4 regions of the Streptomyces sp. NPDC096310 genome follow, and region 4 is predicted to be linked to each of the others. Evidence: riboswitches for the same ligand, from Rfam matches in the RefSeq annotation. Region 4 holds a riboswitch; each other region holds the start of a gene.

Region 1 (7,167 bases), on a different contig from region 4:
CGGTGAGGTCGGCGACGGCCCGCTCGAAGCGCTCGGCGACATCGTCGGGGTCGGTGCCGGGGCGGATGATGTCGTTGCCGCCCGCGCAGAAGGTCACCAGGTCAGGGGCGAGCTTTTTGGCCCGGGGGATCTGCTCCGCGACGATCTGGTCGAGGAGCCGGCCGCGTACGGCGAGGTTGGCGTAGCGGAAGTCGCCGTGGACGGGGTCGGCCGTCGCACCGGAGACCGGAAACTGGTCGGCGAGCAGGACCGCGAGCCGGTCCGCCCAGCCGACGAACAGCCCGTCGGGTCCTGGATCTCCCACGCCCTCCGTGAAGCTGTCACCGATCGCCGCGTACGACCCGAATATCTTGTCTCTTCTTGCTCTCGAATCGTCTGCCACAGCAGGGTATTTTCCACCCGGTCATGTGACCTACGCGACCGTAGGCGGGGGTTGACGTGGGGTGAGAAAGACCATCGGTCAATTTTCTTTCAAGTGGGAATAGCGAAAAGCCGTGCGGCCCGGCACATTCGGTGCCGGGCCGCACGGGAAACGCGGGTGTCGCGGTGTTCGCCGGACGGGTCAGATGGAGACGCCGTTCTGCCGGAGGAAGGCCAGCGGGTCGATGTCCGAGCCGTACTCCGGTCCCGTGCGGATCTCGAAGTGCAGGTGCGGCCCGGTCACGTTTCCGGTGGCCCCGGAGAGTCCGATCTGCTGGCCCGTGGTGACGCTCTGGCCGGCCGAGACGGAGAGGGAGGAGAGGTGGGCGTACTGGGAGTACAGGCCGTTCTCGTGCCGGATGACGATCTGGTTGCCGTACGAGCCGCCGTTGCCCGCGGTCACGACGGTGCCCGCGCCGACCGCCTTCACGGTGGTGCCGGTGGAGGCCACGAAGTCCACACCGGTGTGGTAGCCGCTGGACCAGCTTCCGCCCGCGGCGCGGTACGCCGTACCGACCCCGACGCCGTCGACCGGCAGGGTGAAGCCGGACGCGCTGCTGCGCGCGGCCGGTTCCGCGGCGGGCGCCGCCTTCTTGGCCGGCGTGGAGGAGGACGTGCCGGACGAGGGCGCCTTCGACGACGTGGACGACTTCGGCTTCGACGACTCGGTCTTCGACGGCTTCGACGGCTTCGAGGCGGCGGGCGCCTCCGAGCGGGCGCTCGCGCCCTTGCCGCCGATGGTGAGCTTCAGGCCGGGGTGGATCAGCCCGGGGTCGGCGCCGACGGCCTGGCGGTTGTCCTCGTACAGGCGCTGCCAGCCGCCCTGTACGTTCTGCTCGTCGGCGATCTTGGAGAGGTAGTCACCGGCGACCACCGCGTACGTGTGGACGCTGGTGCCCTCGGAGCGGGTGACCTGCGTCGCGGCGCCTCCCTGCGGGGCGGCGGACAGGTTCTGCGCGGTGGTCGGCGCGGTCTGCGGAGCGGCGGCGGGTGCGGCCTGCTGCGCGGCGTGCGCGCCGGTGGCGCCGATGAGCGGCAGCGCGATGGCGGCGCCGCCCGTTCCTGCGGCGATGAATCCGCGCGAGAACGGATTGGTCCTCGGGCGGCGGTGCTTACCCTTCGCGGGCATGGCGAATTCCTCTCCGGCGCCTACGAGGTGAGCTGTCGGGTTCGGGCTGGAGCTGCCCGGCCGCGCGTGGTGCGCGACTTCACCCCGAGCCGTCCCTGGTGCCGGAGCACCGGAACGGCGTACTACCTGGTTCCCCCGCTCCTGCCACGCGTGAATGGGTGGATGGTGTCCCCGAGGCGGCGGCAGGATTCGGCGTTCCGCTCGGATTGAGGGTGAACGTAGGCGAGTGGGACGGCCGGAACAAGCCACCCTTTTCCATCGGCTGCGTACCTGTCCTGCCGGCGGAAGATCGCCCGTCACCCTGCGTGGAGTCCCCCCTCCAATTCCCTTTCGAGGGGGCCTTTCCCTTTCGCGCCGTCACCACGGAACGTCACGGATATGATCCTGCTCACGGGGCGCCACCCATCTCCCCCGCGACCGGGGCAGGTTATGCGGAATCAGTCAATACGGACAGCGGGCTGTTTGGGCGTTTTCTCCCCGTGTGCCCGCTCCGTACGCGGACGCTTGCCCGCCGTTCCGCCGAACCGACCGGCGCGCCAGGGGATGTCGTAGGGTCGGGGGCCGACTCCGCCGGCGATCGGCGCCGACGGCAGACCCGCAGGAGCAGCCGTGACGCAGCAGTCGCCGCAGGTCCCGTCCACCGAGCCCGAGCTGTCCGGAGTACGCAACTTCCGTGATGTCGGCGGCCTTCCGACCGTGGACGGACGGCGGGTGCGGTACGGCGCGCTCTACCGCAGCGGGCATCTCGCCCACGCCACCGTCGAGGACGCCGCCTTCCTCACCGGCCTGGGTCTGCACACGATCTTCGACTTCCGCAACTCGGCCGATCTGAGGCTGGACGGCGCGGACGTGGCGCTGGCGGGCGTACGTCATGTGAACATCCCGCTCTCCGACCCGGCCGACGGCGCCGAGTTCTGGCGGATGGTCCGGCACGGCGACCTCGACCAGCTCCGCGCGCTCCTCGGGGACGGCAGAGCCGCGGCCCGGATGATCCGCTCGTACGGCGCGATCGTCACGGAGCGCGCGGCGGAGCACAGCCGTCTGCTGCACGCACTCGCGGAGGACAGCCTCCCCGCACTGCTGCACTGTGCGGCGGGCAAGGACCGCGCCGGTATCTCGGTGGCCGTGGTGCTGCTCGCGGTCGGGGTGGAGCCGGAGGCGATCGAGGCGGACTACCTCACGTCGAACGACCCGCACCGCCGTTACCTCTTCCGCCGCGCCGTCAGCACGCCCGCCGCGGTGTCGGATGAGGCGTCGGCGCTGCTGAGCCCGCTCTTCGACGCCCGCGCCGGCTATCTCGCCGCCGCGTTCGAGGCCATCGGAAGGACCTGGGGCTCCACCGACCGCTATCTGTCCGACGGCCTCGGCCTCATGCCCGGGACCCGCGAACGGCTGCGCGGCCGCCTCCTGGACGAGGGCTGAGGCCGCCGGTGCTCCGTCGCGGCCGGGCCGTCACTGCCCCTGGGCCCCGAGGTGGAAGAGGAGATAGAGGAAGGCCGCGAAGATATGACCGGCGACCAGATAGGCGAAGAGCCGGATCACCAGCCCGCGCGGGAACTTCTTCTCCTCGTCCATCACATGTTCCGGCGCTCCCTCGTGAGGCACCGGCTGCTCTGTCTCCGACATGACGGGGGCCTCTCTCAGCGGGTCAGACACGGTGGGCCGGGTCGCCGAGGCACAGGTCGGCGGCCGGGCTCTGGAGCAGGGTGTGGACGAAGAGCAGCTCGGCCCCCTCGGGGCCGGCCGCCGCGATGCGGTGCGGGGTGAGCGAGTCGAAGTGCGCACTGTCCCCGGGGCCGAGCAGATGCAGGCTGCCGCCCAGGCTCAGCCGGAGCCGGCCGTCGAGGACGTACAGCCACTCCTCACCGGGGTGTACGCGGACCAGGTCGCCCTGCGCCCCGTACGGCACCCGGAGCCGCAGCGGCTGCATGGCGCGGCCGGGGCCGCCCGCCTGGTGGTACGTCCATCCGTCGGCCTCGACGGGTTCGGTACGGCCGGCCCGGACGATCGGCTCGCGCTCCGGGGGCGCCTCGCCGAGCAGTTCGGAGATGGTCGTCCCGTAGATCCGGGCCAGTCCCAGCAGCATGGGCAGGGAGGGCTGTCTGCGGCCCGTCTCCAGCCGGGAGAGATGGGCGGGGGAGAGCCCCGCCCGCCGGGCCGCGGCCTCCAGGGTGAGCCGGCGGCCGCGGCGCAGTTCGCGCAGGCGCGGCGCGACGTCGGGAAGCTGGTCGGGCAGCGCGTCGGCCGCCTCTCCGGCGGGGGGTGTGCTCATACGTCCATTGCGCCAGGAACTTTCCTCCGGGGCAAATTTCTTACCCGTGAGGCAAAAGAAGACACCCAGCCCTACCGGTTGGCGACGGCCTGTTTCACCAGTGTCCTCCCGAAGTCCCACATCAGTCCGCCCCCGCCGTGTGCGTCGTCCATCACGGCCGTGAAGGCGGCCACGAAACGGTCCACCTCGCCCTCCCCGATGATCAGGGGCGGAATCAGTTTGATCACTTCGAGATGGTCACCGGAGACCTGGGTGAGGATCCGGTGCTTCTGGAGCAGCGGTACGACCACCATCTGGGCGAAGAGCCCCTTGCGGGCGGCCTGGAGCATCGCCCAGCGCCCGCGCAGCCTGACCGAGTCCGGCCGGCCGAACTCGATGCCGATCATCAGCCCCCGGCCGCGTACCTCGTGCAGCAGCTCGTAGCGGTCCACGAGAGCGGCCAGCCGGGATCTGAGCAGCTCGCCGGTGGCCCGTGCGCCCGCGACGATCTGCTCGTCCTCCAGCACCGACAGAACGGCCAGCCCCGCCGCCATGGCCTGGGCGTTGGAGCCGAAGCTCGCGGAGTGGACCAGGACCCGGTCCATCGAGGAGTAGACGCGTCGGAAGATCCAGTCCTTGCCGAGGGTCGCGCCGACGGGCACATAGCCGCCGGAGAGCGCCTTCGCGACACAGACGAGGTCCGGCTCCACGCCCTCGTCGTGCTGGTACGCGTAGAAGTCGCCGGTCCTGCCGAGGCCGGTCTGCACCTCGTCGGCGATGAGCAGCGCCTTGTGGCGGTGCAGCAGCTCCTGGGCGGCGCGCAGGAAGCCGGGCGGCGCGGCGTGGACGCCCTTGCCCTGGATCGGCTCCACGATGAGTGCGGCCACGTCGCCGCGGGCCAGCTCCCGTTCCAGCGCGTCGAGGTCGCCGAGCGCGATCGCGGTGTCGGGCAGCAGCGGCGCGAAGCCGTCGCGGAAGCCGTCCTCGCCGTTGACGGAGAGCGAGCCGGTGGTCAGCCCGTGGAAGGCGTGGCCGCAGTAGAGGATCCTGGGGCGGCCGGTGGCGTACCGGGCGAACTTCAGGGCCGTCTCGACGGCTTCCGTACCGCTGTTGCCGAAGAACACCCGATCCAGGTGCGGGCTGTGGGCGAGCAGTCTCTCGGCGAGGAGGCCGGGCAGGGGCTGGCAGTCGAAGCGGGTGAGGTCGGCGAGGGAGGCGTCGAGGACGTCGTGGAGCGCCTTGCGTACGACGGGGTGGTGCCGGCCGAGGCCCATCACGCCGAAGCCCGCGAGCATGTCCAGGTAGTCGTTGCCGTCCGCGTCCCAGAAGTAGGCGCCCTCGGCCCGTTCGTAGACCCGGTCGAAGCCGATGGTGTGCAGCATGCGCGGGAGCTGGTGGTTGAGGTGTCTGGTGTGCAGCTCGTAGCGCTCGGCGCCGCGCTCCGCGAGCAGGCTCGCAAGGTCGAACCCCTTGGACGGTGCCGGTGCCGGCTGGGGGGACTCGTTCATCGCGGGCTCTCCTTGCCGGTCAGTGCGGTGGTGATCCGGCCCGCGATCTCGACCGGAGTGAGGCCGATGTCGGCCAGCACCTCACCGCGTTTGGCGTGCGCCAGGAACTGTTCGGGGATGCCGAAGGTACGCAGCGGTACGTCGACGCCCGCGTCGCGGAGCGACTGGCCGACGGCGGAACCCACGCCGCCGCTGCGGCAGTTGTCCTCCGCGACCGCGACCAGCCGGTGCCGTTCGGCCAGCGGAGCGAGCTGTTCGTCGACGGGTTTGACCCAGCGCGGGTCGACCACGGTGCAGCCGATGCCACGCTCCGCGAGGAGTTCGGCGGCGCCGAGGCAGACCGGGGCGAGCGCGCCGACCGCGACGAGCAGGACGTCGTCGGCGCCGTCCGGCGCCCGGCGCAGCACCTCCATACCGCCGACCCGCCCGACCGCGGGGATCGCCGGGCCCACCGCTTCCTTGGGGAAGCGCAGCACAGTCGGCGCGTCGTCCACGGCGACGGCCTCGCGGAGCTGGGCGCGCAGTTGGTCGGCGTCGCGCGGCGCGGCGATCCGCAGTCCGGGCACGCACTGGAGCATGGACATGTCCCACATGCCGTTGTGCGAGGGGCCGTCCACCCCGGTGACACCCGCGCGGTCCAGGACGAAGGTCACCCCGCAGCGGTGCAGGGCGACATCCATCAGGAGCTGGTCGAAGGCGCGGTTGAGGAAGGTCGCGTAGACGGCGACGACGGGGTGGAGTCCGCCGGTGGCGAGTCCGGCGGCGGAGACCACCGCGTGCTGTTCCGCGATCCCCACGTCCCAGATCCGGTCGGGGAACCGCTCGGCGAACTTCGTCAGCCCCACGGGGTGGAGCATGGCCGCCGTGATCGCCACGACGTCGGGGCGCTCCTCCCCGATCTCGGCGATCTCGTCGCGGAACACCGAGGTCCAGGAGGGGCCCGCGGCCGGTGCCAGCGGTTCGCAGGTCAGCGGGTCCATCACGCCGACGGTGTGGAAGCGGTCCGCCTCGTCCTGAAGCGCCGGGGTGTAGCCGCGCCCCTTCTCGGTGAGGCAGTGGACCAGTACGGGGCCGTGGAAGCGTCCGGCCCGGTGGAAGGCCGACTCCAGGGCGGCGATGTCATGGCCGTCGACCGGTCCGACGTACTTGAGGCCGAGGTCCTCGAACATCCCCTGGGGGGCGAAGGCGTCCTTGAACCCCTTCTTCGCCCCGTGCAGCGACCCGTACAGGGGGCGGCCCACGACGGGGGTGCGGTGCAGCACCTCCTTGCCCCAGGCGAGGAACCTCTCGTAACCGTCGGTGGTGCGGAGCGTGGCGAGGTGGTCGGCGAGGCCGCCGATCGTCGGCCCGTACGACCGTTCGTTGTCGTTGACGACGATGATCAGCGGACGGTCCTTGGCGGCGGCGATGTTGTTCAGCGCCTCCCAGGCCATGCCGCCGGTGAGGGCGCCGTCCCCGATGACGGCGACGACATGGTCCTCCCCGCCGAGCACGTCCCGGGCCTTGGCGAGGCCGTCGGCCCAGCCGAGCACGGTGGAGGCGTGCGAGTTCTCGATGACGTCGTGCTCGGACTCCTCGCGGGAGGGGTAGCCGGAGAGGCCGCCCTTGCCACGCAGTTTGGAGAAGTCCTTTCTGCCGGTGAGGAGTTTGTGGACGTAACTCTGGTGGCCGGTGTCCCACAGGATGCGGTCGGCGGGTGAGTCGAAGGCCCGGTGCAGGGCGACGGTCAGCTCCACCACCCCGAGGTTGGGCCCGAGATGCCCCCCGGTCCTCGCCACCGCCTGGATCAGGAACGCTCTGATGTCCCCGGTCAGTTCGTCGAGTTCGTTCGCCGTCAGTGCCTTGAGATCGTGCGGCCC
Region 2 (7,167 bases), on a different contig from region 4:
GGGGAGCGATTTCGCGTCGCTGGAGGAGACGGCCGGCGGCGCGTCCCGGGTCATGTTCGACGCGCCGTCGGCGACGAAGATCGCGGGGATGGGCGTCTGGGGGTATCCGGCGGCGGAGCCCTTCGACGGCGAGCGGATGTTCACCTGCCGGGGCCGCCCGGGCCGGCTCTCGGTCAGGGACGACCAGCCGCCGCTGTACCGGATCGGCTGCACCATGACGGGGGGCTCCTCCGGCGGCGGCTGGTTCATCGAGGACGCGAAGGGGCTGCCCGCGCTGGTGAGCAACACGTCGATCGGCCCGACGGCACAGACCTGGCTGGCGGGACCGCACCTCGGCGCCGGGGCGAAGGCGGTGTACGAGGCGGTCAGCGACAAGTTCGCCTGAGCGGTGAGGGCCGAGGGACACCAAGGGGCAACAGGGGGCGGTACGCGGCCGGTACGGGCGACGGGCAGACTCAACGGATGTCGCCGGGGCTCCGGCGTCTCCCGTACGGATGACGAAAGCGAGATCCGAAGGTGCCGCACATCATCGTCGAGTACACCCCGAACCTGGCCGAGGATCTGGACGTCGACACCCTCCTCGACGCCCTGCACGAGACCGCCCGCGCGCTGGGCGTCTTCCCCCGCTGGGGCACCCGGACCCTCGCCATGCCGGCGACCGCCGCGCGGGTCGGGGACCGTCCGGAGGCCGGGCCCGAGAACGGCCATGTGCAGATCAGGCTGACGATCGCGCCCGGCCGCCCCGAGGAGGTCAAGAGCCGGATAGCGGACGAGTTGTTCGCGGCGGCTCAGAAGCATCTGGAGCCGGTCGCCGCCCGCCGTCCGGTCGGGTTCCAGCTCACCCTCACCGAGTTCGACCCCACGGTCACCAGGACCGGCGGCAGCATCGCCGGCTCCCCGACCCACCGGCCGCCGCTGGACGCGTAACCCTCGCCGCGTAGCCCGTGCCCGTCTCGCGCCCGCCTCGGCCGCCGCCGGATCCGGTGGCGGCCGAGGCGGGCGCGAGACGTCGCACGGTGCCCGGCATCGCATCCGGAGGAAACGTTTTGCCTGGACCGGGGCCGTCCGGGGAGACTGCCAGGGCCGCATCTCCCCGTCCTCACCAGCCCCGAAAGCAGTCTGAACCCACCCCATGCACGACCGCACCCCCCACCACCCCGCCCCCGGGCTTGCCTCGGACTCCGGCGAACCACTGGCCGGCGGGCTCAAGCAGCGCCACCTCACCATGCTCGGGCTCGGCGGTGTCATCGGCGCCGGGCTCTTCGTCGGCTCCGGCGCCGGGATCGCACTGGCCGGGCCCGGCATCGTCGTCTCGTATCTGATCGCGGGCGCGCTCGCCATGTGCGTGATGCGGATGCTGGGCGAGATGTCGACGGCGATGCCCGCGTCGGGCTCGTTCTCCGTGCACGCCGAGCGCGCGCTCGGCCGGTGGGCGGGGTTCAGCGTCGGCTGGCTCTACTGGTTCCTGCTGGTCGTCGTCCTCGCCGTGGAGGCGACAGGCGCGGCGCAGATCGCGAACGGCTGGCTGCCCTCCGTGCCGCAGTGGGCCTGGGTGCTGGTCTTCATGGTCGTCTTCACAGGCGCGAACCTCGCCGCCGTGAAGAACTTCGGCGAGTTCGAGTTCTACTTCGCTGCCCTGAAGGTCTTCGCGATCGTCGCGTTCCTGGTGCTCGGACTGCTCGCGGTCTTCGGTGTGCTGCCCGACACCAGCCCGGCCGGTCTCGACAACCTGACCGGAGAGGGCGGCTTCCTCCCGAACGGCTGGCAGGGCGTCACGTCCGGGGTGCTCGCCGTGATCTTCGCCTTCGGCGGTCTGGAGGTCGTCACGATCGCGGCGGCCGAGTCCGACGACCCGGTGCGCTCGGTGGCCCGCGCGGTGCGCAGCGCGGTCGTCCGGATCCTGTTTTTCTACGTCGGCTCGATGGCGGTCATCGTGGCCGTGCTGCCCTGGACGGCGCAGAAGGCGGGGCTCAGCCCGTACGTCACCGTCCTCGACGCGATCGGCATCCCGTCGGCCGGGCAGATCATGAACATCGTGGTGTTCGTGGCGCTGCTCTCGGCGCTCAACGCCAACCTCTACGGATCGTCCCGGATGGTCTTCTCGCTGGCCGAACGGGGCGAGGCGCCGAAGGCCCTGCTGAAGGTGGGCGGCGCGGGGGTGCCCCGGCGGGCGGTGCTGGCGTCGGTGGCGTTCGGGTTCGTCTCCGTCCTGCTCAATCTGAAGTGGCCCGACTCGGTCTTCCTGTACATGCTCAACGCGGTCGGCGCGGTGCTGCTCTTCGTCTGGGCGATGATCGCGGTGTCACAGCTCCGGCTGCGCCCGCGGATCGAGCGGGAGACACCGGAGCGCCTGGTGCTGCGGATGTGGCTCTTCCCCGGCCTGACCTGGGTGACGCTCGCCGCGATGGGGACGGTGTTCGTCCTGATGCTCGCCGACGACACGGCCCGCCCGCAGCTCCTGTGGTCCCTGGGCGCGACGGCGCTGGTGCTGGTGGTGGCGGGGGTACGGGAGCTGCGCGCGCGGCGTGGGTGACGCGCGGGGCGATGGAACGGGCCCCGGCCCCGCCGTCGCTGGACGGCGGGGCCGGGGCCCGGTGCGTTCGTCGCCCGTGGGGCGGCGCGGGTCGGGTCAGTAGGGACCGTTCACGTTGTCGATCGAGCCGTACCGGGCGGCGGCGTAGTTGCACGCGGCCGTGATGTTGGCGACCGGGTCGTAGCTGTCCGTCGACGTGCCGGGCACGTGGTACGCCTGGAACGTCGGGGCGATGACCTGGAGCAGACCCTTGGACGGGACGCCGTTCTGGGCGTTGATGTCCCAGTTGTTGATGGCGTTCGGGTTGCCCGAGGACTCCCGCATGATGTTGCGGTGGATGCCCTCGTAGCTGCCGGGGATCCCGTGGCGGGCCATGATGTCCAGCGACTCGCGGATCCAGCCGTCCAGGTTGTCGCTGTACGTCTTCACCGCGGCCTGGGTGACGGTGCCGGTCGTGGCGGTCTTCGCGCTCGCCTTGGCGGCGGTGGCCGGCTTGGCGGCGGTGGCCGGCTTGGCGGCGGTGGCCGCCGCCTTCCCCTTGAGGGCCAGCTTCAGGCCGGGGTGGATGTGCGACGGGTCGGCGCCGATGGCGCTCCGGTTGTCCGCGTAGAGCTTCTGCCAGCCGCCGCTGACGGAGTGCTTGTGCGCGATCTTGGACAGCGAGTCGCCGTAGACCACGACGTAGCTGGTGGCCTTCGTCGCGGCGGCGGGGGCCTGCGCGGCCTTGGCGGCGCTGACGTGCTGCGTCGCCGGGGTCGCGGCCTGCGCGGTGGCCGCGGAGACCAGCGGAATCGCGAGGGCGGCGCCCCCGGTGCCCACCGCGACGAGGCGTCGGGCGATCGAGCCGGTTCTGGGGCGGCGGTGCTTGGCGTTTCTGGGCACGACGAATTCCTCTCCGTCGCCTGCGAGGTGAGCTGTCGGGTTCGGGCTGGAGATGCCCGGCCGTACGGCGGTGCGTACGGCTTCACCCCGAGCCGTTCCGGAAAATCCGGACCGGCGACTTACCTGGGTCCCCCGCTCCTGCCTTCTGACGGATAGGTGTGTGGGTTTCCGGACAGCGGCAGGATTTGGCGTTCCATCCGGATGGACGAGAACGTAAGCGAGATATCAGGACGGCACAAGTTCCGAATTTTCGGGGCAATCGCCCTTTCGGAGCCGTCCCGGGAACTCAACTTTCGTCTCTCATGAGAGAAAGCGGCCGCCTCGCTCCGCCCGCCGGCCCACGCCCACGTGACGCACGTCACGAACGTAACGGAATAATCGGACAGGCAAAAGCCTTTCAATGCTTCAAGAGCCCGCAATGCCACCTAAATTCACTTAACAGAAATGGTGGACAAAACGCCCTTATGGGTCAGGTGCGGGGCTCTCCGCCCCGCGCCCTCCCGCCCGACGCCCCGACAACTGGGAACAGTCCGCGGGAATTGACCGGGAACGCCACCGGATTCGCCGCCGGATTCATTCTTCTGACGGCCTGTCGTATCAGCGGACGCCTTTTCACCGCACCAGGCTGGGCCGCTTGCCGTCGAACTCCCAGTCCGGTACGAGAAAGCGCATCGCCGCGGCGTCGTCCCGGCCGGAGAGGCTCTTCTCCCGATACAGCTCATGGGCCGAAAGGAGCCGGTCCATGTCGAGTTGGACGCCGAGACCCGGGGTGTCGTCGACGGCGACCTCGCCGCCTGCGATCCGCGGGGGCGTCACGGTCAGCCGCTCCAGGCCCTCCTGCCAGATCCAGTGGGTGTCCAGGGCGTTGTACTCCCCCGGGGCGGCGGCCCCGCAGTGGGCCATCATGGCCAGCGAGATGTCGAAGTGGTTGTTGGAGTGGCAGCCCCACGTCAGCCCCGTCGCCTGGCAGAGTTCGGCCACCCGCACCGATCCCCGCATGGTCCAGAAGTGCGGGTCGGCGAGCGGGATGGAGACCGACTGGAGCGCCATCGCATGGGTGAGCTGACGCCAGTCCGTCGCCACCATGTTGGTCGCGGTGGGCAGTCCGGTGGCCCGGCGGAACTCCGCCAGGATCTCCCGGCCCGAGAACCCGTCCTCGGCCCCGCAGGGGTCCTCGGCGTACGCGAGCGTGCCGGCCAGGGGCCGGCACAGTTCGACCGCTTCCCGCAGCGACCAGGCGCCGTTGGGGTCGAGGGTGATCCGGGCCCCGGGGAAGCGTTCCTTCAGCGCGCGTACGGCCTTGACCTCCTCCGCTCCCGGCAGGACACCGCCCTTGAGCTTGAAGTCCCGGAAGCCGTAGCGCTCGTACGTCGCCTCGGCCTGCCGGACGATCGCCTCCGGGGTCAGCGCCTCCTCGCGGCGGAGGCGGTACCACTCCACGTCGGCGCCGGGTTCCCTGACGTACTCCAGATCGGTCCTGCCGGGGTCGCCGACGTAGAAGAGGTAGCCGAGGACACGGACCGCGTCGCGCTGCTTGCCCTCCCCGAGCAGCGCGGCCACCGGCACCTCCAGGTGCTGGCCCAACAGGTCGAGCAGTGCGGACTCGACGGCCGTCACGGCGTGCACCGCGGTGCGCAGGTCGAAGGTCTGCTCCCCGCGCCCCGCCGCGTCCCGGCCGGCGAACCGCTCCCCCAGGACGCGCAGCACCCGCTTGTGGTCGCCCAACGAGGCCCCGACGACCAGGGGTTGCGCCTCGCGCAGGGTACGGGTGATGCGCTCACCGCCCGGCACCTCGCCCACGCCGGTCCGGCCCTCGGAGTCCTGGACGACCAGGACGTTGCGGGTGAAGTACGGGGCGTGCGCGCCGGAGAGATTGAGTGCCATGGAGTCACGGCCTGCCACCGGGTACACGGAGAAGCCGGTGACGACGGGCTGGCTCATGGGGCGGGTCCTTCCAGAGTGCGGGGAGACGCGGGGGTACGCGAAGTGCGGGACCGGGTCAGAGATCGAGGATGTCCAGGACGCGTTCCATCAGGAGCACGCCGCCGAGTCCGAGGACGGAGAGCACGGTGGTGTAGGTGGTACGTGCCTTGATCGCGTCGATGACCGACAGGTTGAAGTACTCCTTGAACATCCAGAAGCCCGGGTCGTTGACGTGCGAGAGGGCGATCGAGCCGCAGGAGACGGCGAGCACCATGATCTCGGGCGGCACCCCGCTGTCCGCGAGCAGCGGCAGCACCACGCCGGACGCCGTGACGACGGCGACCGTCGCCGAGCCGAGGGCGACCCGGAGGATCACCGCCACGAGCCAGGCGAGGATGATCGGTGAGACGGACCAGCCGTCGGTGACGTCCTTGATGTAGTCCGATATCCCGCCGTCGACCAGGACCTGCTTGAAGGCGCCGCCGGCTCCGATGACCAGCAGGATCATCGCCATCGCCTGTGCCGCTCCCCGGCACGAGGCGCTGACCTCCGCCAGGCTCCGGCCGATCCGTGGCCCGAACGCCCAGATCGCCACAACCAGCGTCAGCAGCAGGGCGATCGGGGCCGAGCCGATGAAGGCGACGAAGTGGGTGAGCGGGGTCTGCGCCGAGGTCGCCATGTCGGTGACGGCGGCGCCCGCGATCAGCACGACGGGCAGCAGCGCGACCGCCAGCGACCAGGCGAGACCCGGCATCTCCTCGTCCTCGAAGACCCGTTCGCTCACCAGGCCCTCGGGTACGGAGGGGTTCATGGCCCGGATGAACGCGAGCCGCGGCCACACCAGGGCGATGAGCGCGCCGATCGGCACGGCGATGAACAGACCGTAGAACAGGGTCAGTCCGACGGAGGCGTGGAAGGTCGAGGCGACCGCCGTCGGGCCCGGGTGCGGAGGCAGGAAGCTGTGCATGGTGGACAGGGCGATGGACATCGGCAGCCCGACCCACAGCAGGTTCGACCGGGTGACCCGTACCAGGGTGAAGACGACGGGCACGATGATGACGAAGGCGACCTCGTAGAACATCGTGACACCGATGAGCATGGCCGTCGCCACCATGGCCACCTGCACCCCGCGGGTGCCGCAGACGGCGAGGAGTCTGGTGGCGATGCGCTGGGCGGCGCCGGAGTCCCCCATCACCCGCCCGACCATGGCGCCGAGCCCGATGGTGAGCATCGTGTCGCCGATCTGGCCGCCGATGCCGTCGGAGAGGATGTCCGGGATCTTCGTGAGGGGAATTCCCTGGACGAGGGCGACTCCGACGGCGACGAGCAGGAGGGCCGCGAAACCGTTCAGCTTGAGCCGTGTCATGAGGAAGAGCAGGACCAGCACGCTGATCCCGACGACGACGAGTGGCATGGGTCAGTTCCCCTTTGGACTGTGCACCGGACAAGCGGACGGACTGTGCGGTGGAGCAAGGGGTGCGCACGCGGGCGGAGCGCGCCTCACGGTGGAGCGGGGTCAGCGGTCGTTTCCATGTATAAGGACGTTGTCCATGTACAAGAACGGAGGCTAGAGAGGTGAGCCCTACGGGGTCAATGGGTCTGCGGTGACGGATCAGGCTCTCGGTTGCTCCTGCGCGGGGCGCGGCCCATGGTGGAAGGACCGAGGCGAGGGCGGTCGGACACGATGACGCGATCGGACACCGCCGGTGACGACCGGGCGCCGGGGCAGGGGGTTCCCACCGCCGGCAGCGCTGCGGACAGCGCCACGGCCAGGGCCACGCTGGATCCGCGCGGCATCGTCACCGGCTGGAGCGAGGGGGCGCGACGGC
Region 3 (7,167 bases), on a different contig from region 4:
GAGGTGAGCGCGGGGCTTCCGGACGCCTGGGCCAGCGTCTCGTGGAACCAGGCGCCCAGCGCGCGCAGATCCTCGCCCTGGCCCCTGCGGGCCCGCTCCTGGCCCAGTCTGACCAGTCCGCGCAGGACCTTGAGGTGGGCCTCCGTACGGCGCTGGGCGGCGCGCGCCGCGCCCAGCGGCTCCAGCAGCAGCCGTACCTCCAGCAGGTCGGCGGCCTCCTGCTCGGTCGGCTCGGCGACACAGGCGCCGACATGGCGGCGCGTGGTCACGAAGCCCTCGGACTCCAGCGTGCGCAGGGCCTCGCGCACCGGGACGCGGGAGACGCCGTAGCGCCGTGCGAGCTGCTCCTCGGTGAGCCGGCCACCCCGCTCGAACTGCCCGGAGACGATGTCGTCGCGAATAGCTGTGCATACCGAGTGCGCCGGAATGCGCATGTCCGAACCTCCGCCTTAATCCGCGCGAAACGCAGCCGATTGACGCCTGTTCCGTGACTCTATTGCAATCAACGCGAATTTCCGATGGGTGCCCGGAATCCATGGATATCTTTTGGCCGTCGGCAGGGCGGCGCGAAGGCCCCGTCGGGGAGCCGGGGCCTTCGCGGGAAGCGGTGCGCGGGTGGGGCGGCGAGCGGTCAGACCGCCACGCCGTGCGTACGGAGATAGGCGACCGGGTCCATGTCGGAGCCGTAGTCGGCGCTCGTCCTGGCCTCGAAGTGGAGGTGCGGTCCCGTGACGTTGCCGGTGGCGCCCGAGAGGCCGATCCGCTGCCCCGGGGTGACGCTCTGGCCGACGGAGACGCTGATCGAGGAGAGGTGCCCGTACTGGGTGTAGGTGCCGTCCGTCATCCGGAGGACGATGTTGTTGCCGTACGAGCCGCCCCAGCCGGCCTCGACGACGGTGCCCGCGCCGACGGCCACGACCGAGGTGCCGGACGCGGCGCGGAAGTCGACGCCCGAGTGGCTGCCGGAGGACCAGAGGGAGCCGCCGGAGTGGTAGCCGGTGGTGACGTACGAGCCGGCGACGGGGAGCTGGAAGGTGTTCAGCCGCTTGCGCTCCTCGGCGCGCGCGGCGCGCTCCCGCTCCGCGCGCAGCTCCTGCGCGCGGGCCTCCGCCTTGCGCTCCGCCTCGGCCTTCGCGGCGGCCCGCGCCCTGGCCTCGGCCTTCAGCCGCTCGGCTTTCTCGGCGGCGTGGCGCTGGGCCTGTGCCTGGTCGTCGACCGCTCCGGCGACGGCGTCGCCGATGGCGATGACCTGGGTCAGTCCGGTGTGTGCGGCGGCCTCGGTGGAGCTGTCGGCGGCGAGCGCCGGGGAGGCGAGAGAGCCGATGACGCCGGTCGCGGTCAGCGTCGCGAACCCGGCGGCGCTCGCGCCCTTGCAGGTGACGCGGTTCGGGGCGCGGTGCTTCCCGGTGGCACGGGTGAACGCCATGGAGTGGCTGGTCCTTTCCTTCCCTCTCGCCTACCGGGTTAGCTGACGGGTTCGGAGCAGGAAGGTCTCCTACGGACCCCTCCGCGCGCGGTGTGCCCGCGAAGGCCGTCCGATTCACCCCAGGGACGGTGGGTCCCCGGCTCCCGGGCAGCCTGGTAGCGGCTGACGGGGACTCGGCGATGGCTGTTCGGTGCCACGGATGCGGCGCAACGGCGAACAGCCGGACCGACGCTAAGCGGCTCGTCTTTCAATAACCAAACAGACAAGGTTTTTTGTAGCGCACACCACAGGGCAGACGAGCACGCTCCCCACCAAAGGTGGACATAAAGCAGAACCCCGGCGACCGCGGTCGCCGGGGTTCCCTCGAAAGCCGGATCAGCCTGTGACAACCGTCACTTCGCCGATTCCGAGCGCTTCGACCGGCTCCTTGATCTGCGCCGCGTCCCCGACCAGGACGGTGACGAGCCGGTCCACGGGGAAGGCGTTGACGGCGGCCGCCGTCGCCTCGACCGTGCCCGTCTCGGCCAGCCGCGCGTAGAGCCGCGCCTGGAAGTCGTCCGGGAGGTGCTGCTCGACCTGGTCGGCCAGCGTGGCCGCGACGGAGGCGGCCGTCTCGTACTTCAGCGGCGCTACCCCCACCAGGTTCTGCACGGCCACATCGCGCTCGGCGTCCGTGAGCCCCTCGGCGGCGAGGGTGCGCAGCACCGTCCAGAGGTCGTCGAGCGCGGGGCCGGTGGACGCGGTGTCAACGGAGCCGCTGATGGCGAGCATCGCGGCGCCCGTCCCCCCGTCCGGGGAGGACGGCGCGGAGGAGCGCAGGACCTGGCCGAAGGCGCGTACGCCGTAGGTGTAGCCCTTCTCCTCGCGCAGGACGCGGTCGAGCCGGGAGGTGAGCGTGCCGCCCAGGCAGTACGTGCCCAGCACCTGCGCGGGCCAGACCCGGTCGTGCCGGTCGGCGCCGATCCGGCCGATCAGGAGCTGCGTCTGGACGGCGCCGGGGCGGTCCACGATGACCACCCGTCCTGTGTCGTCGGCGGTGATGGCCGGCACGGGCCGGGGCGCGGCCGTGTCGCCCGTCCAGGCGCCGAGGGTGTCCGCGAGGATCGCGTCCAGGTCGACGCCCGCGAGGTCGCCCACGACGACCGCGGTGGCCGTGGCGGGGCGTACGTGCGCCTCGTAGAAGGCGCGGACGCCCGCGGCGTCGATGCGCTCCACGGTCTCCTCGGTGCCCTGGCGCGGCCGTGACATGCGCAGGGAGGCCGGGAACAGCTCCTTGGAGAGCTGCTTGGCGGCGCGGCGGCCCGGGTTGGCGGTCTCGTGCGGGATCTCGTCGAGCCGGTTCCGTACGAGCCGTTCGACCTCGCTGTCCGCGAAGGCGGGGGCGCGCAGCGCCTCGGCGAGCAGGCCGAGCGCCTTGAGCAGCCGGGAGACGGGGACCTCCAGGGAGACCCGCAGGCCCGGGTGGTCCGCGTGCGCGTCGAGGGTGGCGCCGCAGCGCTCCAGCTCGGCGGCGAACTCCTCGGCGCTGTGCTTGTCGGTGCCCTCGGAGAGCGCCCTCGCCATGATCGTGGCGATACCGTCGAGCCCTTCGGGCTCGGCGTCCAGCGGGGCGTCGAGATTGATCTCGACGGCCACCACCTGCTGGCCGGGGCGGTCGCAGCGCAGCACCGTCAGGCCGTTGCCGAGCGTGGAGCGCTCGGGGGCGGGGAAGGCCCAGGGCCTGGCCTCGCCGGCGGTCGGCTGCGGATGGAACTCCATGGTCACGGCAGCGTCGGTCACTGGTCCGCCCCCTCGTGCTCGTCGGTCTCGTCCTGGTCGGCGGCGTCGGCGTCTTCGGGGGTGACCGGTTCGTAGACCAGCACCGCCCGGTTGTCGGGGCGCAGCCGCGCCGCGGCGACGGCCCTGACCTCGTCCGCGGTGATGTCCAGGACGCGGTCGACGGCGGTCAGCGCGAGCTGCGGGTCGCCGAACAGCACGGCGAACCGGCACAGTTCGTCGGCACGGCCGGCGACCGTGCCCAGCCGGTCCAGCCATTCGCGTTCGAGCTGGGCCTGGGCCCGCTCCATCTCCTCGGCGGTGGGGCCCTCTGCGGCGAACCTGGCCAGCTCCTCGTCGACGGCCGTCTCGATCCCGGGGACCTCGACCCCGCCGGACGTCTTCACGTCCAGCCAGCCGAGCGAGGGGGCGCCCGCCAGCCGCAGCAGCCCGAAGCCGGCGGCGACGGCGGTGCGGTCGCGCCGTACCAGCCGGTTGTGCAGACGGGAGGACTCGCCGCCGCCGAGGACGGTGAGCGCCAGGTCGGCGGCGTCGCACTCGCGGGTGCCGTCGTGCGGCAGCCGGTAGGCGGCCATCAGCGCGCGGGCCGGGACCTCCTCGTGGACCTCCTCACGGAGCTGCTCGCCGATGGTGTCGGGGAGGGTGCCGTCGCGCGGCGGCTGCTTGCCGTCGTGCGAGGGGATGGAGCCGAAGTACTTCTCGATCCAGGCGAGGGTGCGCTCGGGGTCGATGTCGCCGACGACGGAGAGCACCGCGTTGTTCGGCGCGTAGTTCGTACGGAAGAACGCGCGGGCGTCCTCCAGGGTGGCGGCGTCCAGGTCGGCCATGGAGCCGATCGGCGTGTGGTGGTACGGGTGGCCCTCGGGGTAGGAGAGCGCGGTCAGTCGTTCGAACGCCGTACCGTATGGCACATTGTCATACCGCTGGCGGCGCTCGTTCTTGACGACGTCCCGCTGGTTCTCCATGGACTCCTCGTCGAGCGCGGCGAGCAAGGAGCCCATCCGGTCGGCTTCCAGCCAGAGCGCCAGTTCGAGCTGGTGGGTGGGCATGGTCTCGAAATAGTTGGTGCGTTCGAAGCTGGTGGTGCCGTTGAGGGAGCCGCCGGCCCCCTGCACCAGCTCGAAGTGACCGTTCCCCGACACCTGCGCCGAGCCCTGGAACATCAGGTGCTCGAAAAGGTGGGCCAGGCCGGTACGGCCCTTGACTTCGTGGCGCGAGCCGACGTCGTACCAGAGGCAGACCGCGGCGACCGGGGTCAGGTGGTCCTCGGAGAGCACCACGCGGAGGCCGTTGGCCAGGCGGTGCTCAGTCGCTGTCAGGCCGCCGGAACCGGCCTGCGCTGTGGCCGTGTGACCCATGGGCATGTACGTCCCTTCGATCGCGATATGGAGAAGTCCTGCCACTGTATGCAAGCGTGCCGACACCTGGCGAAGTTCCCCTAACAGGTCCGGGATCTGGCACCCTTCCGACACGCGCCCCTTCCTGTCCCAACGACGGGTCGAGGTCGGCGTTGTCAGTGGCGCGGTCCACAATGGTCCGCGTCAGTTCCAGAAGTTGCCGTACAGAACTTGTGAAGGAGCCGCAGCCGCGATGGCCCGCCGCAGCACCAAGACCCCGCCGCCGGAGGACTTCGAGGAGAAGATCCTCGACATCGACGTGGTCGATGAAATGCAGGGCTCCTTCCTTGAGTACGCGTACTCGGTGATCTACTCCCGGGCCCTGCCCGACGCCCGGGACGGCCTGAAGCCGGTGCACCGCCGCATCGTGTACCAGATGAACGAGATGGGCCTGCGCCCCGACCGCGGTTACGTGAAGTGCGCGCGCGTGGTCGGCGAGGTGATGGGCAAGCTCCACCCGCACGGCGACGCGTCGATCTACGACGCCATGGTCCGCATGGCGCAGCCGTTCTCGATGCGGCTGCCGCTGGTGGACGGCCATGGCAACTTCGGCTCCCTCGGCAACGACGACCCGCCGGCCGCCATGCGGTACACCGAGGCCAGGATGGCCGACGCGACGTCGCTCATGACGGAGTCCATCGACGAGGACACCGTCGATTTCGAGCCGAACTACGACGGCCAGGAGCGCGAACCGGTCACACTTCCGGCCGCGTACCCCAACCTGCTGGTCAACGGTGCCACCGGCATCGCGGTCGGCATGGCGACGAACATGCCGCCGCACAACCTGGGCGAGGTCGTGGCGGCCGCCCGCCACCTCATCAAGCACCCGGGCGCCGACCTGGAGACGCTGATGCGTTTCGTGCCCGGTCCCGACCTGCCGACCGGGGGCCGGATCGTCGGGCTGACGGGCATCAAGGACGCGTACGAGAAGGGCCGGGGCACCTTCAAGATCCGGTCCACGGCGACGGTGGAGGACGTCACCCCGCGCCGCAAGGGCATCGTCGTCACGGAACTGCCCTTCACGGTCGGCCCCGAGAAGGTCATCGCGAAGATCAAGGACCTGGTCTCCGCGAAGAAGCTCCAGGGCATCGCCGACGTCAAGGACCTCACGGACCGCTCGCACGGCCTGCGCCTGGTCATCGAGATCAAGAACGGCTTCGTGCCGGAGGCGGTGCTGGAGCAGCTCTACAAGCTGACGCCGCTGGAGGAGTCCTTCGGCATCAACAACGTGGCGCTGGTGGACGGCCAGCCGCTGACGCTGGGCTTGAAGGAACTGCTGGAGGTCTATCTGGACCACCGGTTCACGGTGGTACGCCGCCGCAGCGAGTTCCGCAGGACGAAGCGGCGCGACCGGCTGCACCTGGTCGAGGGGCTGCTCGTCGCGCTCATCGACATCGACGAGGTCATCCGGCTGATCCGGTCGAGCGACAACTCGGCACAGGCCAAGGAGCGGCTGATCGAGCACTTCTCGCTCAGCGACATCCAGACGCAGTACATCCTGGACACGCCGCTGCGCCGGCTCACCCGCTTCGACCGGATCGAGCTGGAGAGCGAGCGCGACCGCCTCAACGGTGAGATCGACGAGCTGACCGGCATCCTGGAGTCGGACGCCGAGCTGCGCAAGCTCGTCTCGACGGAACTGGCCGCGGTGGCGAAGAAGTTCGGCACACCGCGCCGCACCGTCCTGCTGGAGTCGGGCTCCGCCACGGTGGCCTCGGTGCCGCTGGAGGTCGCGGACGACCCGTGCCGTGTGCTGCTCTCCTCCACCGGGCTGCTGGCCCGTACGGCCAACGGCGAGCCGCTGGACGCGGGCGAGGGCCGGCGCGTCAAGCACGACGTGATCGTCTCGGCCGTCCCGGCGACCGCGCGCGGCGACATCGGCGCCGTGACCTCCACCGGCCGGCTGCTGCGGATCGCGGTGATCGACCTGCCGCGGCTCCCGGACACCGCCGCGACACCGAACCTGTCGGGCGGGGCGACGGTCTCGGAGTTCCTGGAGCTGGACGACGGCGAGGACCTGGTCTGTCTGACGACGCTGGACGAGTCGTCCCCGGGGCTCGCGCTGGGCACGCTCCAGGGCGTGGTCAAACGGGTCGTACCGGACTATCCGTCCAACAAGGAGGAGCTGGAGGTCATCTCCCTCAAGGAGGGCGACCGAGTGGTCGGCGGCGCCGAGCTGCGGACCGGCGAGGAGGACCTGGTCTTCATCACCTCCGACGCCCAGCTTCTGCGGTATCCGGCGGCGCAGGTACGGCCGCAGGGGCGGCCCGCGGGCGGTATGACTGGCATCAAACTGGCCGACGACGCCACGGTGATCTCGTTCACCGCGGTCGACCCGGCGGCGGACGCGGTGGTCTTCACGGTCACCGGGTCGCACGGGACGCTGGACGACTCCGTACGTACGGCGAAGCTCACCCCGTTCGACCAGTACCCGCGTAAGGGCAGGGCGACGGGCGGGGTGCGCTGCCACCGGTTCCTCAAGGGCGAGGACATGCTGGCCCTGGCCTGGGCGGGTCCGAGCCCGGCGCACGCGGCGCAGAAGAACGGCACACCGGTCGAGCTGCCGGA
Region 4 (7,167 bases):
TGGCGTCGAGCACGACCCGGATCATGACCCCGCGCGCATGGGCGGATTTCAGCGCGTTCGTGTAATCCTGATCGTTCAGGGCGTAGAGCGCGCCACGGATCAACCGCCCGCTCTGGGTCTTCCCGATGGCGTCGATGATGTGATTCTTCACTGCGTTCTGCGCACCCGCCGAACCCTGCGGATCATTGAACACGGCCCCCGTGGAAATCGGCGGATCGGCCTGTACGGCGGAGGCCGTACCACCCGTGATCATCGTGCCGACGAACGCCGTCACCACCGCGGCCATTCCCGCTCTCGACAACGACCGGCGCACGCGGACAGACTTATACGGAATCAAGAATTCCCCCCGTTTCGATTCACCCGGTAATCCCGGGATGAAGAGGCGCAATGTTTTCACGCGGATCACGGGGGTGTCCATAGGATTCGGGCCTCGCCGTCAAGGTCGGCGGCCGGCGCGACGTTTGCCGCGCCATCTGACAACGGGCCGCCCCGAGTCCGAGGACCCGGGGCGGCCCGTTCACTTCCGCAGCGTCACGCCCCGTCGAGTGCGCACTCCCAGGCGATGCCGTCCAGGATGTCGTGTTCGCTGACGACGACCTCCTGGGCGCCGGTGCGTTCCATGATCGAGAGCAGGACGAGGGCGCCCGCGCCGATGACGTCCACCCGGCCCGGGTGCAGCACCGGGATCGCGGCCCGTTCCGCGTGGGTGGCGGTGAGGAGGCGGTCGGTGATCTCCTTGACCCGCCCGTAGGGGACACGGGAGCGGTGGATCGCCTCGGAGTCGTAGCTCTCCAGGCCCAGCGCGATCGCGGCCACCGTCGTCACCGAGCCGGCCAGGCCGACCAGCGTACGGGGCTCACGCAGCGGAACGGCCTGTTCCGCGAGGTCGAGGGCCGCCTCGATGTCGGTGCGGATCGCGGCGATCGCGGCGGGCGTCGGCGGGTCGATGACGGCGCCGTCCCGTACGAGGTGGCGCTCCGTCAGCCGGACGCAGCCGATGTCCACCGACCGCGCCGCCCGTACCCGGTCGTCCCCGACGACGAACTCGGTGGAGCCGCCGCCGATGTCCACCACCAGAAAACTGTCCCGCCCCGGCAGCTCCTTCGTCGCGCCGGTGAAGGAGAACGCCGCCTCCTGGTCGCCGGTGATCACCTCGGGCTCCACACCCAGGATGTCCAGCACCCCGCGCACGAAGTCGTCACGGTTCTCGGCGTCGCGCGAGGCGGACGTGGCCACGAAACGGATCCGCTCCGCGCCGTGCTCGGCGATGACCGCCGCGTACTCCTGGCAGGCGGCGAACGTACGTTCCAGCGCCTCCGGCGCGAGCCGGCCCGTCCTGTCGACGCCCTGACCGAGCCGGACGATCGTCATCCGCCGGTCGAGATCGACCAGTTCGCCTGTTTCCGGGTGGACGTCGGCGACCAGCAGGCGGATCGAGTTCGTACCGCAGTCGATGGCCGCGACCCTGGTCATTCCGCCCCCGCCCCGGCGCCGGACGGCCCGGACACGCACGGCGTGACGCACGGCCCCTTCGCCCACCACTCCGGCAGCATCGCCAGCGCCTCGTCACCCAGCGGGTTCACTCCGGGCCCGGCCGCCAGCGAGTGGCCGACCAGGACGTGCAGGCACTTCACCCGGTCCGGCATGCCGCCCGCGCTGGGGAAGCCCTCCAGCACCTCGATGGCGTCGCGCCGCGCGAGATAGTCCTCGTGCGCCGCGCGGTACGCGGCGGCCAGCTCGGGGTCGGTCGCCAGGCGCTCGGTCATCTCCTTCATGACGCCGTTCGCCTCCAGCGTGCCGATGGCCGAGGCCGCGCGCGGGCACGTCAGGTAGTACGTCGTCGGGAAGGGCGTGCCGTCGGGGAGCCGCGGCGCGGTCTCGACCACGTCCGGCTGTCCGCAGGGGCAGCGGTGCGCGATGGCGCGCAGCCCGCGCGGCGGGCGGCCGAGCTGTTCCTTGAAAGCGGCGACGTCCGCCTCGGTGGGCTCGGTGCGTACGGTCTGCGGAGGGGGCGTCTTCATGCCTGCCTGGTTCTGCCGTTCCGGATTCTTGTCGTGCGGTGCCGTGGTGACGGGGTGGGGAAGGGGGGATCGCGCGTGGGGAGGACACGTACCTCACGTGCCGGGACGGTCCGCCTCGTCCACGCCGTCCAGGACGTTCGAGTACCAGGGGCGGTCCGCCGCGCCCTGGTCCGCGCGCCGCTCCTGGGCCGCCTCCGGGTCGATGACGGTGAAACCCGTCTCCCCCGGCCGCAGGTAGTGCAGATGCTCACGGGCCAGCCGCTCGATGTACGCGTCGTCCTGGAGCCGCGCCTTCTCGTCGCGCAACTCGTCCACCTGCCGCTCGGCCTCCTGACTCAGCCGCTCCTGCTCGGCGATCTCGTTCCGCTGCGACACGTACTCCCGCATCGGATACGCGAGCGCCACCACCAGGGTGCAGACCACCAGCGCGAGGAAGGCCGCCCGTCCCGTGAGCCGGGAGCGGCGGTCCTGTCTGCGGTTCTGCGAGCGGTAGACCCGCGCCGCGGTCTGCTCACCGAGCAGCCGCAGTCTGGTCGAGGTGGAGAACCGGTCCCGGTTCCCGGCCATGGCCCGCCTCCCCTGTCATGTACGTACGTCCCCGGATACGGTACGGGACCGCGGCCGGGGACGTACGGACGACGGGCGGACGGCCGCCCGTGACGGGTTACGGGTTACGGGTTACGCAACCTCTTCGGCCTCAGCCGTTCGCGGAGCGGAACCGCGGGAACGCGCTGCGGCCCGCGTACACCGCCGCGTCGTCGAGGATCTCCTCGATACGCAGAAGCTGGTTGTACTTGGCGACGCGGTCCGAGCGGGCCGGGGCGCCGGTCTTGATCTGACCGCAGTTCACCGCCACCGCGAGGTCGGCGATGGTGACGTCCTCCGTCTCACCGGAACGGTGGGACATCATGCACTTGAAGCCGTTGCGCTGGGCCAGCTCGACGGCGTCCAGCGTCTCGGTCAGCGAGCCGATCTGGTTGACCTTGACGAGCAGGGCGTTGGCCGAGCCCTCCTCGATACCGCGGGCGAGACGCTCCGGGTTGGTGACGAACAGGTCGTCGCCGACGATCTGGACCTTGGCGCCCAGCTTGTCGGTGATGATCTTCCAGCCGGCCCAGTCGTCCTCGAAGAGCGGGTCCTCGATGGAGACGAGCGGGTAGGCGGCGACCAGCTCCTCGTAGTACTCGGTCATCTCGGCGGCCGAGCGCGACTTGCCCTCGAACTCGTACGAGCCGTCCTTGTAGAACTCGGACGCGGCGACATCGAGCGCGAGCGCGATGTCACGGCCGGGGACGTAACCGGCCTCCTTGACGGCTTCGAGGATGAGGTCGAGCGCGGCGCGGTTGGACTCCAGGTTGGGCGCGAAGCCGCCCTCGTCGCCCAGGCCGGTGGAGAGGCCCTTCTGCTTCAGGACCTTCTTGAGCGTGTGGTAGACCTCGGCACCCCAGCGCAGCGCCTCGGAGAAGGACTCCGCGCCGATCGGGGCGATCATGAATTCCTGGATGTCGACATTCGAATCGGCGTGCGAGCCGCCGTTCAGGATGTTCATCATCGGAACGGGCAGCAGGTGCGCGTTCGGGCCGCCCAGGTAGCGGAAGAGCGGGAGGTCGGACGCCTCGGAGGCGGCGTGCGCGACGGCGAGCGAGACACCGAGGATGGCGTTGGCGCCCAGCGAGCCCTTGTTCTCGGTCGCGTCCAGGTCGATCATCGCCTGGTCGATCAGCCGCTGCTCGGTGGCGTCGTACCCGACCAGCTCCGGGCCGATCTGCTCGATGACGGCGAGGACGGCCTTCTCGACACCCTTGCCCAGGTAGCGGTTGGCGTCTCCGTCGCGGAGTTCGACGGCCTCGAACGCACCGGTGGAGGCACCGGAGGGGACGGCAGCACGACCCGTGCTGCCGTCGTCGAGGCCGACCTCGACCTCGACCGTGGGGTTGCCTCGGGAGTCGAGGATTTCCCGGGCTACGACGACGTCGATGGACGGCACGAGCATCTCCTTCTGGGATGTGACGCGTGGGTGCAGGGTCTCTTGGCCTTGCGACATGAGCCTAACCGGCTCCGGGTCATCGGCCAGCCGGTGCCCGCCCCCTAAGACGCTCCCTGCGCCCGGCCGGGCGACCTCAGGCCCGGCGCCGTGCCCGGAAAGGCCCCGGCCCGGCGCGTACGGGGGTGACGCGCCGGGCCGGGGAGGACGGGTCAGCTCAGGTGGAGCTGCTGACCCGGGTAGATGACGTCCGCGTCGGGGACGATGTCCTTGTTCAGGTCGAAGACCTTCTCCCAGCCGCCCTTGACCTTGTGGGCGGTGGCGATCTTGGAGAGGGTGTCGCCGGACTTGACCTTGTACTCGCCGTCACCCTTCTTGATCGTGGTGGGACGGCTCTGGCCGCGCGAGGCCGGCTGCGCGTCGTCACGGCTCGACTGCTGCGCCTGCTGGCTCGGGGCGGACTTCTGCGTACCGGAGTTGCCGGAGCTACCGGAGTTGCTGGAGCTACCGGAGTTGCTGGAGCTGCCCGAGTTGCTGGAGCTGGAGGAACCGGAGTCGGAACCGGAACCGGTCGAGCCGCCGCCGTACGAGGCGCCGGAGAGGTTCACGCCGCAGTTCGGCCAGGCGCCCTTGCCCTGGCCCGCGAGGACCTTCTCGGCGACGGCTATCTGCTGCGACTTGGAGGCCTGGTCGGCGCGCTGGGCGTAGGAGGTGCCGCCGTACGCGGCCCAGGTGGAGGGGGTGAACTGCAGGCCGCCGTAGAACCCGTTGCCGGTGTTGATCGACCAGTTGCCGCCGGACTCGCACTGGGCGACCTGGTCCCACTCGGAGGCGGAGGCGGCGGAGGCGGCGGTGGCACCGAGCAGGGGGGCCGCGACGGCGGCACCGGTGATCCCGGCGAGCGTCGCGTAGCGGACGGCCTTGGACGGGCGACGGTGCTTGGCCTTGCTGGAACGCAGCAGCATGGAACACATCTCCTCACCGACGCCTACGAGGTGAGCTGTCGGGTTCGGGCCAATGAGTTGCCCGGCCGCGTGTTCGCACACGCGGCTTCACCCCAAGCCGGCCTCCGGACGTCTCTCGGCGTCCGGGCCCGGCGCAAACCTATGGGTCCCCCGCTCCTGCCTTCGGCGCTGTAAGCGACGATTACTCCCCCCGACCGACGGCAGGATTCGGCGTGACGGTCGACGAGGCCCGCGGTGCGAGCGGTTCAGACCGTAATCACAGCCCTGCCGGTTGTTCAAAGGAGCACATCCCGGAAAAAACGCCCTTACCTCCTCCGACGGACAATAGGTTTCCGCAGGTGGGAACCGCATTCGCCCAACCGCCGGGGAGAAGAGCCCGAGTTGCGGCAAAGAGACCCTTGTCTCACTTGCGCAGAAGTGGACATACGGTCGCTAACTGACCGCGTTCCGCCCGGAGATCGGAGGCGCTGGCCAGGACGGACACAGCCGAGGGGGCGTCAACGGGGCACCGTTCAACGGCAGTCACCCGCACCCGCCCCGGAGCCACCGGCTCCGCTCGCGCGAGGGCTGCGCGCCGATGCCGGAACGGGTGGCTCCGGTCACCGGGCCCGGACACGCCGATCCCGGGGCGGGCCGCTCCGGATGTCGCAGCGGCCCGCCCCGGGATCGGTGGCCCGGGATCGGTGTGGACGGATCAGACCCAGCCGCCGATGACCTTCTGCCCGCCGCTCGCCAGGGAGAGGTGGCCGCCGACCGTGGTGACGACCCGCTCCACCTCGCGCTCCACGCCCTCCGTCAGCTTGCCCGCGTCGCGCGACCCGCCGCCGGATCCGCGGGACGCGCGGCTGTCCGCGCCGCGCTCCTCGGCCGTACCGCCCGGCGTCGCGCTCTCGTCGGCCGCCTGGCCGCGGTGCTTGCCCTTGGACGCGTCGCCCTTGCCGTCGGCGTCGTCCTCGCCGGCCGCGGAGCCGGTGGCCCCGGGGCTCGGGCTGGTGGCGTCCGGGGACTCGTCCCCGTCCCGCGCCGTCCCCGTACCCGTGCCCGCGCCCTTGCCGGGCGTGCCGTCGGTCGACGGCGATGTGCTCGCGGACGGGTCGGACGACGGGGCTCCGGACGGGTCGGCGCTCTCGCCCCCGCCCGTCACCCCTTCCACGATGCCGGAGACGGCGCCGCCGACCGCCTTCGTCAGCCCGGAGACGCCGGCGCAACTGGACCACGCCTGCGCCCCCTGGGCGGCGAACACCTTCTCCGCCACGGCTATCTGCTGCGAGCGGCTGGCCAGGTCGGGGCGCGCGGCGTAGTCCGCGCCCCCGAACTCGTCCCAGGTCTCCTGGGACATCTGGAGCCCGCCGTAGTACCCGTTGCCGAGGTCGGCGCTCCAGGTGCCGCCGCTCTCGCACTCGGCCACGTGGTCCCAGGTGGAGCCGTCCGCCGCGCTGGCGGCGCCCGCGCCGAGCAACGGGATCGCGATCGCGGATCCGGCCACCCCGGCGGCGACGAGAAGTGCAGGGGCCTGACGAGGTCGACGGTGTCGGCCGTTCCGGGACATGCGGTTGCCTTCCGTGTGACTGTCAATTCAACTCCGGCATGGTGTTGCCGAGTCGTCGTGAACGTAGCGGTACTCGAATGCTTGTCACAAGTCGATGCAGCGGAGATCACGCGAAAGTCACAGTATTGACGATCCGTCAGGCAATTACGGGCCGGACAATGGCGCGAACTGCACCGGAAGTGTGCGCAATCCCCTCATGATGAGCCCGCCGCGCCAGCGCAAATCGGAAGGATCTTCCGCAAGCCGCACATCGGGAAGGCGGGTCAGCAGCGTGGCGATCGCGGTCCGCCCCTCCACGCGGGCGAGCGGCGCGCCCAGGCAGTAGTGGATGCCGTGCCCGTACCCGAGGTGCTGATTGTCACGGCGCCCGAGGTCGAGCACGCCGGCGTCGGGGAAGCGCTCCGGGTCGCGGTCGGCGGCGGCCAGCACGACCAGGACGGGGTCGCCCGCCGCGATCCGCTGCCCGCCCAGGGTCAGCGGCTCGACGGCGTACCGCCAGGTCGCCATCTCCACGGGCCCGTCGTACCGGAGCAGCTCCTCGACCCCGGTCGCCAGCAGCCCGGTCTCGCCGGCGGCCAGGGAACTTTGCAGGCGTTCACGTTCGGCCGGATTTCGCATAAGCGTGTACATGCCATTACCGATGAGATT

Evidence for each region. Region 4 has a riboswitch for cyclic di-AMP ahead of ACIQ7D_RS15190 (transglycosylase family protein). Riboswitches for the same ligand answer to the same signal wherever they lie in the genome.
Region 1: it holds a riboswitch for cyclic di-AMP, as region 4 does, so the genes downstream of both, ACIQ7D_RS02505 (peptidoglycan DD-metalloendopeptidase family protein) here and ACIQ7D_RS15190 (transglycosylase family protein) in region 4, are expected to answer to the same signal.
Region 2: it holds a riboswitch for cyclic di-AMP, as region 4 does, so the genes downstream of both, ACIQ7D_RS21220 (transglycosylase SLT domain-containing protein) here and ACIQ7D_RS15190 (transglycosylase family protein) in region 4, are expected to answer to the same signal.
Region 3: it holds a riboswitch for cyclic di-AMP, as region 4 does, so the genes downstream of both, ACIQ7D_RS33415 (M23 family metallopeptidase) here and ACIQ7D_RS15190 (transglycosylase family protein) in region 4, are expected to answer to the same signal.

The regions. Positions count from the first base shown of each region.
Region 1 covers NZ_JBIWFO010000001.1:634,181-641,347, reverse strand. Annotated here, with positions in the region: gene ACIQ7D_RS02510 (SGNH/GDSL hydrolase family protein) at 1-382, opposite strand, end outside; gene ACIQ7D_RS02505 (peptidoglycan DD-metalloendopeptidase family protein) at 563-1,549, opposite strand; cyclic di-AMP (ydaO/yuaA leader) riboswitch at 1,554-1,720, opposite strand; gene ACIQ7D_RS02500 (tyrosine-protein phosphatase) at 2,159-2,971, shown strand; gene ACIQ7D_RS02495 (DUF6126 family protein) at 3,002-3,175, opposite strand; gene ACIQ7D_RS02490 (helix-turn-helix domain-containing protein) at 3,198-3,821, opposite strand; gene ACIQ7D_RS02485 (aspartate aminotransferase family protein) at 3,893-5,308, opposite strand; gene dxs (1-deoxy-D-xylulose-5-phosphate synthase) at 5,305-7,167, opposite strand, start outside.
Region 2 covers NZ_JBIWFO010000011.1:2,487-9,653, reverse strand. Annotated here, with positions in the region: gene ACIQ7D_RS21235 (trypsin-like serine peptidase) at 1-385, shown strand, start outside; gene ACIQ7D_RS21230 (hypothetical protein) at 517-927, shown strand; gene ACIQ7D_RS21225 (amino acid permease) at 1,133-2,533, shown strand; gene ACIQ7D_RS21220 (transglycosylase SLT domain-containing protein) at 2,630-3,415, opposite strand; cyclic di-AMP (ydaO/yuaA leader) riboswitch at 3,420-3,584, opposite strand; gene ACIQ7D_RS21215 (enolase C-terminal domain-like protein) at 4,028-5,356, opposite strand; gene ACIQ7D_RS21210 (gluconate:H+ symporter) at 5,415-6,752, opposite strand; gene ACIQ7D_RS21205 (SpoIIE family protein phosphatase) at 7,023-7,167, shown strand, end outside.
Region 3 covers NZ_JBIWFO010000029.1:44,833-51,999, reverse strand. Annotated here, with positions in the region: gene ACIQ7D_RS33420 (GntR family transcriptional regulator) at 1-434, opposite strand, end outside; gene ACIQ7D_RS33415 (M23 family metallopeptidase) at 632-1,426, opposite strand; cyclic di-AMP (ydaO/yuaA leader) riboswitch at 1,439-1,615, opposite strand; gene ACIQ7D_RS33410 (M16 family metallopeptidase) at 1,802-3,184, opposite strand; gene ACIQ7D_RS33405 (M16 family metallopeptidase) at 3,202-4,566, opposite strand; gene ACIQ7D_RS33400 (DNA topoisomerase (ATP-hydrolyzing) subunit A) at 4,793-7,167, shown strand, end outside.
Region 4 covers NZ_JBIWFO010000006.1:61,701-68,867, forward strand. Annotated here, with positions in the region: gene ACIQ7D_RS15165 (phospholipase D-like domain-containing protein) at 1-286, opposite strand, end outside; gene ACIQ7D_RS15170 (exopolyphosphatase) at 532-1,473, opposite strand; gene ACIQ7D_RS15175 (DUF501 domain-containing protein) at 1,470-2,021, opposite strand; gene ACIQ7D_RS15180 (septum formation initiator family protein) at 2,115-2,588, opposite strand; gene eno (phosphopyruvate hydratase) at 2,719-4,014, opposite strand; gene ACIQ7D_RS15190 (transglycosylase family protein) at 4,218-4,967, opposite strand; cyclic di-AMP (ydaO/yuaA leader) riboswitch at 4,976-5,148, opposite strand; gene ACIQ7D_RS15195 (transglycosylase family protein) at 5,665-6,519, opposite strand; gene ACIQ7D_RS15200 (cytochrome P450) at 6,664-7,167, opposite strand, start outside.